Regions from separate parts of the Actinomyces sp. MRS3W genome, predicted to be linked through region 2. Evidence: riboswitches for the same ligand, from Rfam matches in the RefSeq annotation. Region 2 holds a riboswitch; the other holds the start of a gene.

What was found. Region 2 has a riboswitch for thiamine pyrophosphate ahead of thiM (hydroxyethylthiazole kinase). Riboswitches for the same ligand answer to the same signal wherever they lie in the genome.
Region 1: linked by a shared signal. The riboswitch ahead of RWX45_RS09680 (thiamine ABC transporter substrate-binding protein) and the one ahead of thiM (hydroxyethylthiazole kinase) in region 2 are both predicted to bind thiamine pyrophosphate.

What each region holds. Positions count from the first base shown of each region.
Region 1 is NZ_JAWDJJ010000252.1:3,460-6,694, reverse strand. It holds partial or broken gene RWX45_RS09685 (ABC transporter permease) at 1-327, opposite strand, end outside; gene RWX45_RS09680 (thiamine ABC transporter substrate-binding protein) at 358-1,497, opposite strand; TPP riboswitch at 1,546-1,681, opposite strand; gene RWX45_RS09675 (DUF4235 domain-containing protein) at 1,915-2,208, shown strand; gene RWX45_RS09670 (helix-turn-helix transcriptional regulator) at 2,779-3,235, opposite strand, start outside.
Region 2 is NZ_JAWDJJ010000267.1:6,564-12,045, reverse strand. It holds gene RWX45_RS10240 (hypothetical protein) at 1-119, shown strand, start outside; gene thiD (bifunctional hydroxymethylpyrimidine kinase/phosphomethylpyrimidine kinase) at 73-921, opposite strand; gene thiE (thiamine phosphate synthase) at 918-1,574, opposite strand; gene thiM (hydroxyethylthiazole kinase) at 1,571-2,401, opposite strand; TPP riboswitch at 2,391-2,479, opposite strand; gene RWX45_RS10220 (hypothetical protein) at 2,707-3,303, shown strand; gene RWX45_RS10215 (hypothetical protein) at 3,288-3,776, shown strand; gene RWX45_RS10210 (RNA polymerase sigma factor) at 3,876-5,482, opposite strand, start outside.

The sequences.
Region 1 (3,235 bases), on a different contig from region 2:
GAGGACCTCACCGAAGCCGCCTAGGTCGAGGTGCCCGTCGGGGATGACGCCGCGCGCCAGCAGCGTGAGCACGGGCCAGGCGAAGAAGACGCCGAGGAAGGCCAGCGGCAGCGCAACGGCGAGCGCCCAGCCGATCCGCTCCCCCGCCGTCGCCCGCGGCCCGCACGTCCCGTCCCCTCGCCGAGACCGGCACTTATCACGTGCCCAAACCGGCACTAATGACGCACCGAAACCGGCACTCATGACGTGCCCAAACCGGTCGTCATCGCCGCCGCGGTGGCCCTCGCGCACCGGCCCGCCCTCACGCACCAGCGCCTCCGGCTTCACGCACCGGCGCCCTGCCCCGCACGCCCACCGTCACTGGCCGACGGCCTCCGCCCAGGTGGCGAGCCATTCCTGCTGGTGGGCGGCGATGTCATCGGGGTCGACGACGATCGGGTCCTCCGCGGTCGAGCCGAACTGCTCGAGTTCCTTCGACAGGGCGGCGTCGGGGTCGACGGGGTACATGTACATGGCGTCGGGGATGGCCTCCTGGACGTCGCGGGAGAGCATCCAGGCGACGAAGGCAGCACCGCCGTCGGGGTTGGCGGCCCCGGCGAGGACCCCCGCGTACTCGACCTGGCGCGTGGCGGTGCGCGGCAGGACGGCGGTGGTGGTGGCGGCACCGTCGTCGGTGAGGGTGGCGGCGGGTGAGGAGGCGTAGGAGACGACGATCGGGTAGGCGCCGTCCCCGCCGCCGGCGGTGAAGTCGGTGTAGTAGGCGTCTGACCAGCCCTCGTCAATCTTGGTGCCGTTGGCGACAAGGTCGCGCCAGTACTGGGCGAAGCCGTCCTCGCCGAAGTGGCCGATGGTGGCCAGCAGGAAGGCCAGGCCGGTGGAGGAGGTGGTCGGGTTGACGGCGACGAACAGGTCCTTGTAGGCGGAGTCGGTGAGGTCCTCGAAAGTGGAGGGCGGCTCCAGGCCGTGGTCGGAGAACCAGAAGGTGTCCACGTTGACGCACACCTCCCCGAAGTCGATGGGCACGAGTGCGGGGGTGTCGTCGACGATGTAGGGAGCCAGATAGTCCGCGGCGCCGTCGGGCAGGTTGAGAGCGGTGGAGGTGTCGACGACGCCCTCGGCGAGGAGGCGGGAGGCCATGGTGTTGTTGATGCCGTAGACGGCGTCGCCCAGCGGGGCGTCCTTGGTGAGGATGAGTTTGTTGGCGACCTCGCCGCCGTCGCCGGAGCGCGCGATCTCCAAGGTGTAGCCGGTATCGGTCTCGAAGGCGGCGATGAGAGCGTCCGGCAGGTCGAAGGAGTCGTAGGTGACGACGGTGACGGTGCGCGCGCCTCCCGATGCGGTTCCGCTCGCCTCGGGGCTATCGGCGCCGGAGCCGCAGGCGGCGAGTGCGAGGCCGACGACGGCGGTGGCGCCCCCGGCGAGCAGCGCGCGGCGGGTGGGTCGGATGGTGGCGAGGCGGGGCGCGGCGGCGCGCCCGGTGGTCCGATTGGCGGTCATGGTGATCCTCCTGGATGGCGGTCCGGAGGGCCCGGGCACGCTGCGGCGCCCGGGGAGATCTCGACTTCCTTCGCCGGTGCGAACCGGATCAGGTTCGAGGGTCTGCGGCTTCCCGCACTCTCAGCGCCGTTGCCGCTGGCGAGCCGAGGCCCGCCGACGACGGGGCGCTCCCCTGTCGTTGTGGGAACAGCCTAGCGCGACGACGTCGGCGACGCCGATGTGGGGCGCCGCCCCAACCCGCGTGCCGCACGCCTGAAAGGCGGCTGAGCGATCCCCGGACAATGCGAGGTTGGCGGTGCGTCCGGGCCCGACGTCCCCAGACCCTGTGACAGGATCGGGGTGAAAGCCGGTGACCGGCCTGAGCAGCGCCCGTCGCCCGCTAGCTAGGTGTCCGTCGAATATCAGGGAGTCGTCATCATGAAGAACAGCCTCAGTTGGACGGTTACCTCCGCCCTCACCCTCCTGGTCTCCGGCGCAATCGCCGAGAAGGCCGTGGCTATTGGATGGCAGGCCGTCACCGGGCGGCCGGCGCCGCGCGAGGAGGACCAGGTGCTCAGCTACCGTCTCGGCGAGGTGGTCGCTTTCGCCGTCATCTCGGGCGCCGTCATGACGCTGACTCGCCAGTTGACGCTGCGTCAGGCCGCCAAGGTCCATGCCCGCCGCGGCGGCGTCGTGCCCGGCATGAGCGAGGCGCCCGCGCTGGAGGCCTAAGGGGACGTCGGCGACGTCAGAGCCACCAGCTTCGTTCGGGCCCCGGTTGGCAGTTTGGGGATGCCGCAGAGAGACAAGCCGCCAACGCCGCGCCCTATGGAACGCCACTTCACCGTTGGGTACGCCAGTTAGCGGTCTGCTGAAAGTTTCCGAGCCCTTCAGCAGGACCCTGAAGTGGTGTAGTAGACCTCGAACAGGCGTAGTAGACGCCGCGGTGGCGCAGGGTGGGCGTCGTGGTGGGCGCTGCCGTAGTTGTGCGGGCGCTCAAGTGGAGTGTGTGGCGGAACAGTATGTCTCTGCGCGCCCTGATGGTCGGCGTCGGCCAGGCAGCGGCCCCCAAAAGTGTCCATCTGTCGCAACTTTTGCCGCCGGCGCCGACCAACAGCCTTCAGAAACCGCATCCTACCGGGGCAAAATCAGTCAAGACCACCGGCAGGCACCGTCCTACAACTCAAAAGTTGCGACCAATGGACACTTTGCCACCGCCCACCGGCCTTGAGACAGCCAGCACCCACCAGCCCAAGAGGTACAGCAGGGAGAGTACGGGCGTAGTAAACGTCGGCGGCGCCGTCAGTGGCTGCGGCGCAGCGGGGTGACGGTTCCGTCGGCCGGGCCGGACGCCGTCGTCGTACCTGATCCTGAGCCCACGCCGTCCCAGTCGGGGATGAAGGGGCTGGGCAGCGGCTGGAACCAGTTGTCGAAGTGCTCGGGCGCGTCGGCGGGCGGAACCAGGCCCATGGCGATGAGCGCGTGAGCAGGCTGGTCGCGGCCCGACAGGGCATCCACCCAGCCCTCCCAGCGGGCTTCGTCGATGTCGGCACCGCGCGAGTCGGCGATGACGCCACCGAGGTTGAAGATGTCGTGAAGCACGAGGGCGTCGGCGACGTTGCGCACCAGGGGTTCATTGGCCGCCGGGACGGCGCCGACCAGGCGCAGAGACAGATCCCGCGCGGTGCCGCGCAGCTGGAAGACGAATTCGTAGTCGTAGCGGGTCAGCCAGAGCTGCGGCAGGGTGGTGCCGATGTGG
Region 2 (5,482 bases):
CCTCCGGCGAGCTGCTGTTCTGCGCCCACCACGGCCGTTCCCACCGGGAGGCGCTGGAGCAGCAGGCGCTGTTCATTCAGGACGAGTCCGACCGTTTGACCCGGGCGGACGCCGAGTAGGGTCGCCGGCCCACAGCTCGTAGTAGTGGTGCACGGGGCCGTGTCCGTGGCCGACGCCAAGCGCATCGGCATGTGCCAGAGCCCCCGTGAGGTATTTCTTGGCGTCCCGTACCGTGGCCTGCCAGCTGTCCCGCTGAGGTCGCAGCGCCGCAATAGCGGATGAGAGCGTGCACCCCGTGCCGTGCGTGTTGCGGGTGTGCACGCGTCGTCCGGGCAGCAGGAGGATGCCGTCGGCGTCGGCGTATACATCGGTGGCGACTCCGGTCAGGTGCCCGCCCTTGAGCAGCACCCGGCAGGTGCCGTCCTGGATGAGTAGTTCGGCCTGGTGACGCATCTCCGCCACGCTGCGCGCCACCGGCCGGCCCAGCAGGGCGGCCGCCTCGGACAGGTTCGGGGTGATGAGATCCGCCCGGCGGCACAGGCGTCTGACTGCGTCCATGGCATCGGCGTCGAGCAGGCGGTCCCCGGAGGTGGCCACCATGACCGGGTCGAGCACCGTGTACGCCAGATCCGGCAGGTACTCCCCCACCGTGTCGGCCAGCTCGGCGGTGGCGAGCATGCCGATCTTGGTGGCGTCCGGGACGATATCCGCCAGCAGGGTGTCCAGTTGGAGTCGCACGAAGTCCACCGGGACGGCGTGCACTCCGGCCACCCCGCGCGTGGACTGGGCGGTCAGGGCGGTCACGACACTCGTGGCGTAGGCGCCGAGCGCGCTCATGGTCTTGATATCCGCCTGAACGCCGGCGCCGCCGCTGGGGTCCGAGCCGGCGACGGTCAGTACCTTGGGAATCGGGGTGCTCACTGCCCGGCCTCCCAGGCCGCCCGCAACTGCACGGCGGCGGCGCGCGGGTCTTCCGCCAGGCAGATCGCGGAGACCACGGCCGCCCCGGCCAGTCCCCCCTCACGCAGCGCCGGAAGGTCGGCGGCGGTGATGCCGCCGATGGCCACGCACGGCAGCGTGGTACCGGCTGCCAGGCGGGCGATGCCGCTGACACCCAGGCCGTTGGGGGCGTCGGTCTTGGTGGCGGTGGCCCGCACCACGCCGATGCCGACGTGGTCGCAGGCGGCCTCCTGCTGTGCTGTGGCCAGTTCTTGCGGCGTCGCGGCCGACAGCCCCAGATAGGCATCATCGCCGATCAGATCGCGTACCACCGCCGCGGGCAGGTCGTTCTGACCAACATGCACCCCCGCCACGGGCACCCCGAGGCGCCGGGCAGCGAGGTAAACGTCGACGCGGTCGTTGACGATGACGGGCACGCGCTCACCGACGGCACAGGCCACCTGGCGCACCTGGTTGAGGAAGTCGGCGCCGTCTGCGCCCTTGGCGCGCACCTGGACGCAGGTGGCTCCGCCGGCGACGGCGGCCGTCACCGTATCGGTGAGGCTGCGGCCGCGGGAGCGGCACTGGGCGGCGTCGGTGACCAGGTAGAGCGTGAGATCGGGGGCGGGCCTCATGACAGCGGGATCCTGTCCACGTCGTCGGCGTCCAGGGTGTAGAGGGCGTCGAGGAAGGCGGGTTGGAAGGAACCGGGCCCGGCGGCGCAGGCGGCGGCCACTTCAGCCGCGGCGCTGTAGACGGCGTGGCAGGCGACGGTGGCGGTGAAGGGGTCGGCGTCCAGGGGGCGCCCGGCGGCAACGAATGCAGCCACGAGGGCTCCCAGCGCGCAGCCGCCGCCGGTGATGCGGGTGAGCAGGGCGGACCCGCCACCAACGCGAGCCAAGCGCGCGCCGTCAACGATCGCATCCGTTGGCCCCGAGACGGCGACGACGGCGACGGTGCGCTCGGACAGGGTGAGGGCCGCGCCCAAGGCCGCCTCCACGGCGTCGGCGGTTTCCACGCCGCGCCCACCGGCGCCGGTGCCGGCCAGAGCGATGATCTCCGAGGCGTTGCCGCGGATGACGGTGGGCCGTGCGGCGAGCAGCTGCCGGGCGAGCGCGGTGCGGTGCACCAGGTAGCCGACGGCGACCGGGTCCAGTACCCAGGGGACCTTGGCATCCCGTGCGGCCGCGGCCGCCTCCACGGCGGCGGCACGCTGCTCGGGCTGGGGCGTGCCCAGGTTAATGAGCAGGGCGGAGGCGAGCGCGGCGAAAGGGCCGGCCTCGCCGGTCACGTCGACCATGGCGGGTGCGGCGCCCGTTGCCAGCAGCACATTGGCGGTGAAGTTGGTGACCACCGCGTTGGTGATGCACGAGACCAACGGCGTGATCGAGCGGAGTTCTTCCAGCACCGCCGCGGGAGTTGAGGACAGTGACATGGCGATGTTCGGCGCATACTGCGGCATGCGACATCCCTTCGTCAGCATGATCTGAACAGGTTCAACGGGTGTGTTCTCAGCCTTGCGGCACCCCGTGTCGTGCCTTGCAGGCTAGCACCGCCGCGGCCCGGGGACCAGCGCTGGGACGCGACGCCGCGCATGACGGAACCCGACACCGATAGATACGAGGAAGACCTCGTCAACTCTTGACCGAGGCTGGACACACCTCCTACCCTTGTGATGTCCATCTCATCAATGAAGGACATCAACCCATGTTGTTCACAACCCGCCCTGATCACTCTCCCTATCGTCTCCGTCTCCGCACACTTCTCATGTCGGTCGTGATTGCCTGCCTATGCGCGTACGGCACGTCGGTCCCAGCTCGAGCCGAAACCGCCTCGGACGACGACACCACATGCCAGCAGACGACCGCTACCCCGTTGACCCGCAGCGGTCTCGAGGAGGCCGCCGGCCTCGCTACCGATCTTCTGGCCGAATCTGGACGAAGCGGGGAGGTGATGTACACCTACGGTTACACGAAGGCTGAGGCCGACCAGGTCACTAATACTGTGCACCTCGTCATCAACGGTGAAGAAGCACTCCTCACTACTGTCTCAGCACAGGCTGACGAACGGCCAGCAGCGGTGTCACTCACTGCGCTCCCAGAACCTGGCGCCAGTGAGGGAGAGGATCTTCTCGCCGATTCGGCTCTCCCCACAATGGCTGAACCTGCTGGGTACTACTCCCAGACCTGTTCCAACTACAACATGACGTGTCTGAAGAACCTCCTCAAGAACGGTTGTAGCGCCGGGGCCTGCGCGTTCGCGTTCTTCAACAGCTACGTCGCCGGCTCGTGCCTCGCGATCTACTGCTTCGTCGGCACGCAGAAGTGCTGCACCAAGTGGGTCCAATCATGGCACGAGTACTGATCCGCGTTGACCAGATCGGCTGGTTCCACGACCCCCCGCGGTGGACGCACGACGACGGTCGTCTCGCGGCGCGCACGGCGTGGTTCGTGCTCGCGATCCTCCTGGGATGGTTCATCCTCGTTGTACTCGCCATGGGGGCCGCGCTGCGCTCCATGAGCGCCTCTCCCCTCGGGGAGATCACGGTGGCGTGTGTGGTGGCGCTCACGGCGTGGTTCGCACTGCCGATCGTCCAGCTGGCCATCAGCTCACCGCCCGCGCGCGAGGCGTGCCGGCGCGTCGTCGCCGTGCTCTCGCTGGTGACCGGCGTCTGGGGCCTGGGGACGTTGCGCGGCGTCTGGATCATCGCCAGAGTCCCCGGCCTCACAACGGACTTCCTGTGGGAAGTGACGGTGCCGTGCTGCGGGCTGCTCCTCCTCGGGCTCGTCGGAGTGCTCGCGGGGGCGCGGCGCGGACCGGAGCGCTCGGCGTCGTGAGCACGGCGGGCTCGCGGTCAGGTCCTGTGCGGGAACCCCGTCACCCGCACCCACAAGGGTGGGCGTGCCCGTCGTCGGCCCGGCCGCGAGCCGTGCGCCTCAGTCGTCCAGGTAGTCGCGCAGCACCTGGGAGCGGCTGGGGTGACGCAGCTTGCTCATGGTCTTGGACTCGATCTGCCGGATCCGCTCGCGGGTCACCCCGTAGACCTTGCCGATCTCATCCAGCGTCTTGGGCTGGCCGTCGGTCAGGCCGAAGCGCATGGAGACCACGCCGGCCTCGCGCTCGGAGAGCGTGTCCAGCACGGCGTGCAGCTGCTCCTGCAGGAGGGTGAAGCTGACGGCGTCGGCGGGGACCACCGCCTCGGAGTCCTCAATGAGGTCACCGAACTCGCTGTCGCCGTCCTCGCCGAGCGGGGTGTGCAGGGAGATCGGCTCGCGGCCGTACTTCTGCACCTCGACGACCTTCTCGGGCGTCATGTCCAGCTCGACGGCGAGCTCCTCCGGGGTGGGCTCGCGCCCCAGGTCCTGCAGCATCTGCCGCTGGACGCGGGCGAGCTTGTTGATGACCTCGACCATGTGCACCGGGATGCGGATGGTGCGGGCCTGGTCCGCCATGGCGCGGGTGATGGCCTGGCGGATCCACCAGGTGGCGTAGGTGGAGAACTTGTAGCCCTTGGTGTAGTCGAACTTCTCCACCGCACGGATGAGACCCAGGTTGCCTTCCTGGATGAGGTCGAGGAAGAGCATGCCGCGGCCGGTGTAGCGCTTGGCCAAGGACACGACCAGGCGCAGGTTGGCCTCCAACAGGTGGTTCTTGGCGCGCTGGCCGTCCTGAGCCACCCAGTGCAGCTCGCGGCGGTACTTGGCCTCGAGGTCGTTGCCCTCGGTGGCCAGCAGGTGCTCGGCGTACAGGCCCGCCTCGATGCGCTTGGCGAGCTCGACCTCCTGGGCGGCGTTGAGGAGGGCGACTTTGCCGATCTGCTTGAGGTAGTCCTTGACCGGGTCGGCGGTGGCGCCGGCGGTCACCACCTTCTGGGCGGGCTCGTCGGCCTCATCGGAGTCGGAGACGGTGAAGGAGCCGTCCTTGTCCTTCTCTCCCTTGGATTTCTTGGACTTCTTGCCCGCGGCCTTCTCCGCCTCCTCACGGCGGATACGGTCCAGCTCGCCGGTGAGAGCGGCGATGGACGGGTTCATCTTGATGCCCTTGATGATCCAGCCGCGGAAGATGTAGCCGTTGTGGGTGAGGAACTCGCGCGCCACCACCGGCTCTTCCTCGCCAGGGATGATGAAGCGGGGCACGGGGCCGTGCCCGTAGGGGGCCAGCGTGATGGGATCCTCCAGGGTGCCATCGCCGGAGATCTCCAGTCCCTCCACCACGGTGCGGCTGCGCACGAACAGAGTGGCGCCGGGGGCGAGCCGCACGCCCTTAAGCGCGGCAGGAGTGTTGAAGGGGTGACGCTTGGTGCCGTCGCCGTTCTCCTCCAGGGAGATGTCGAGGTAGTAGTCGCGCAGCTCGGGGGCGGGGGCGTCCGTCTCCTGCTCGTCGGCCTCCTCGGAGTCGGTCTCGTCAGCGACGTCCGCCTCCTCGTCACTCATGTCGGCTTCGAGAGCAGCGTCGTTCTCCTCGAGGGGTTCGTCGACGTCGTCAGCGAATTCGACACGCTCCCGCACGCTGGTGGGAGTAGGAGTAGCTGTGGAAGTAGCCA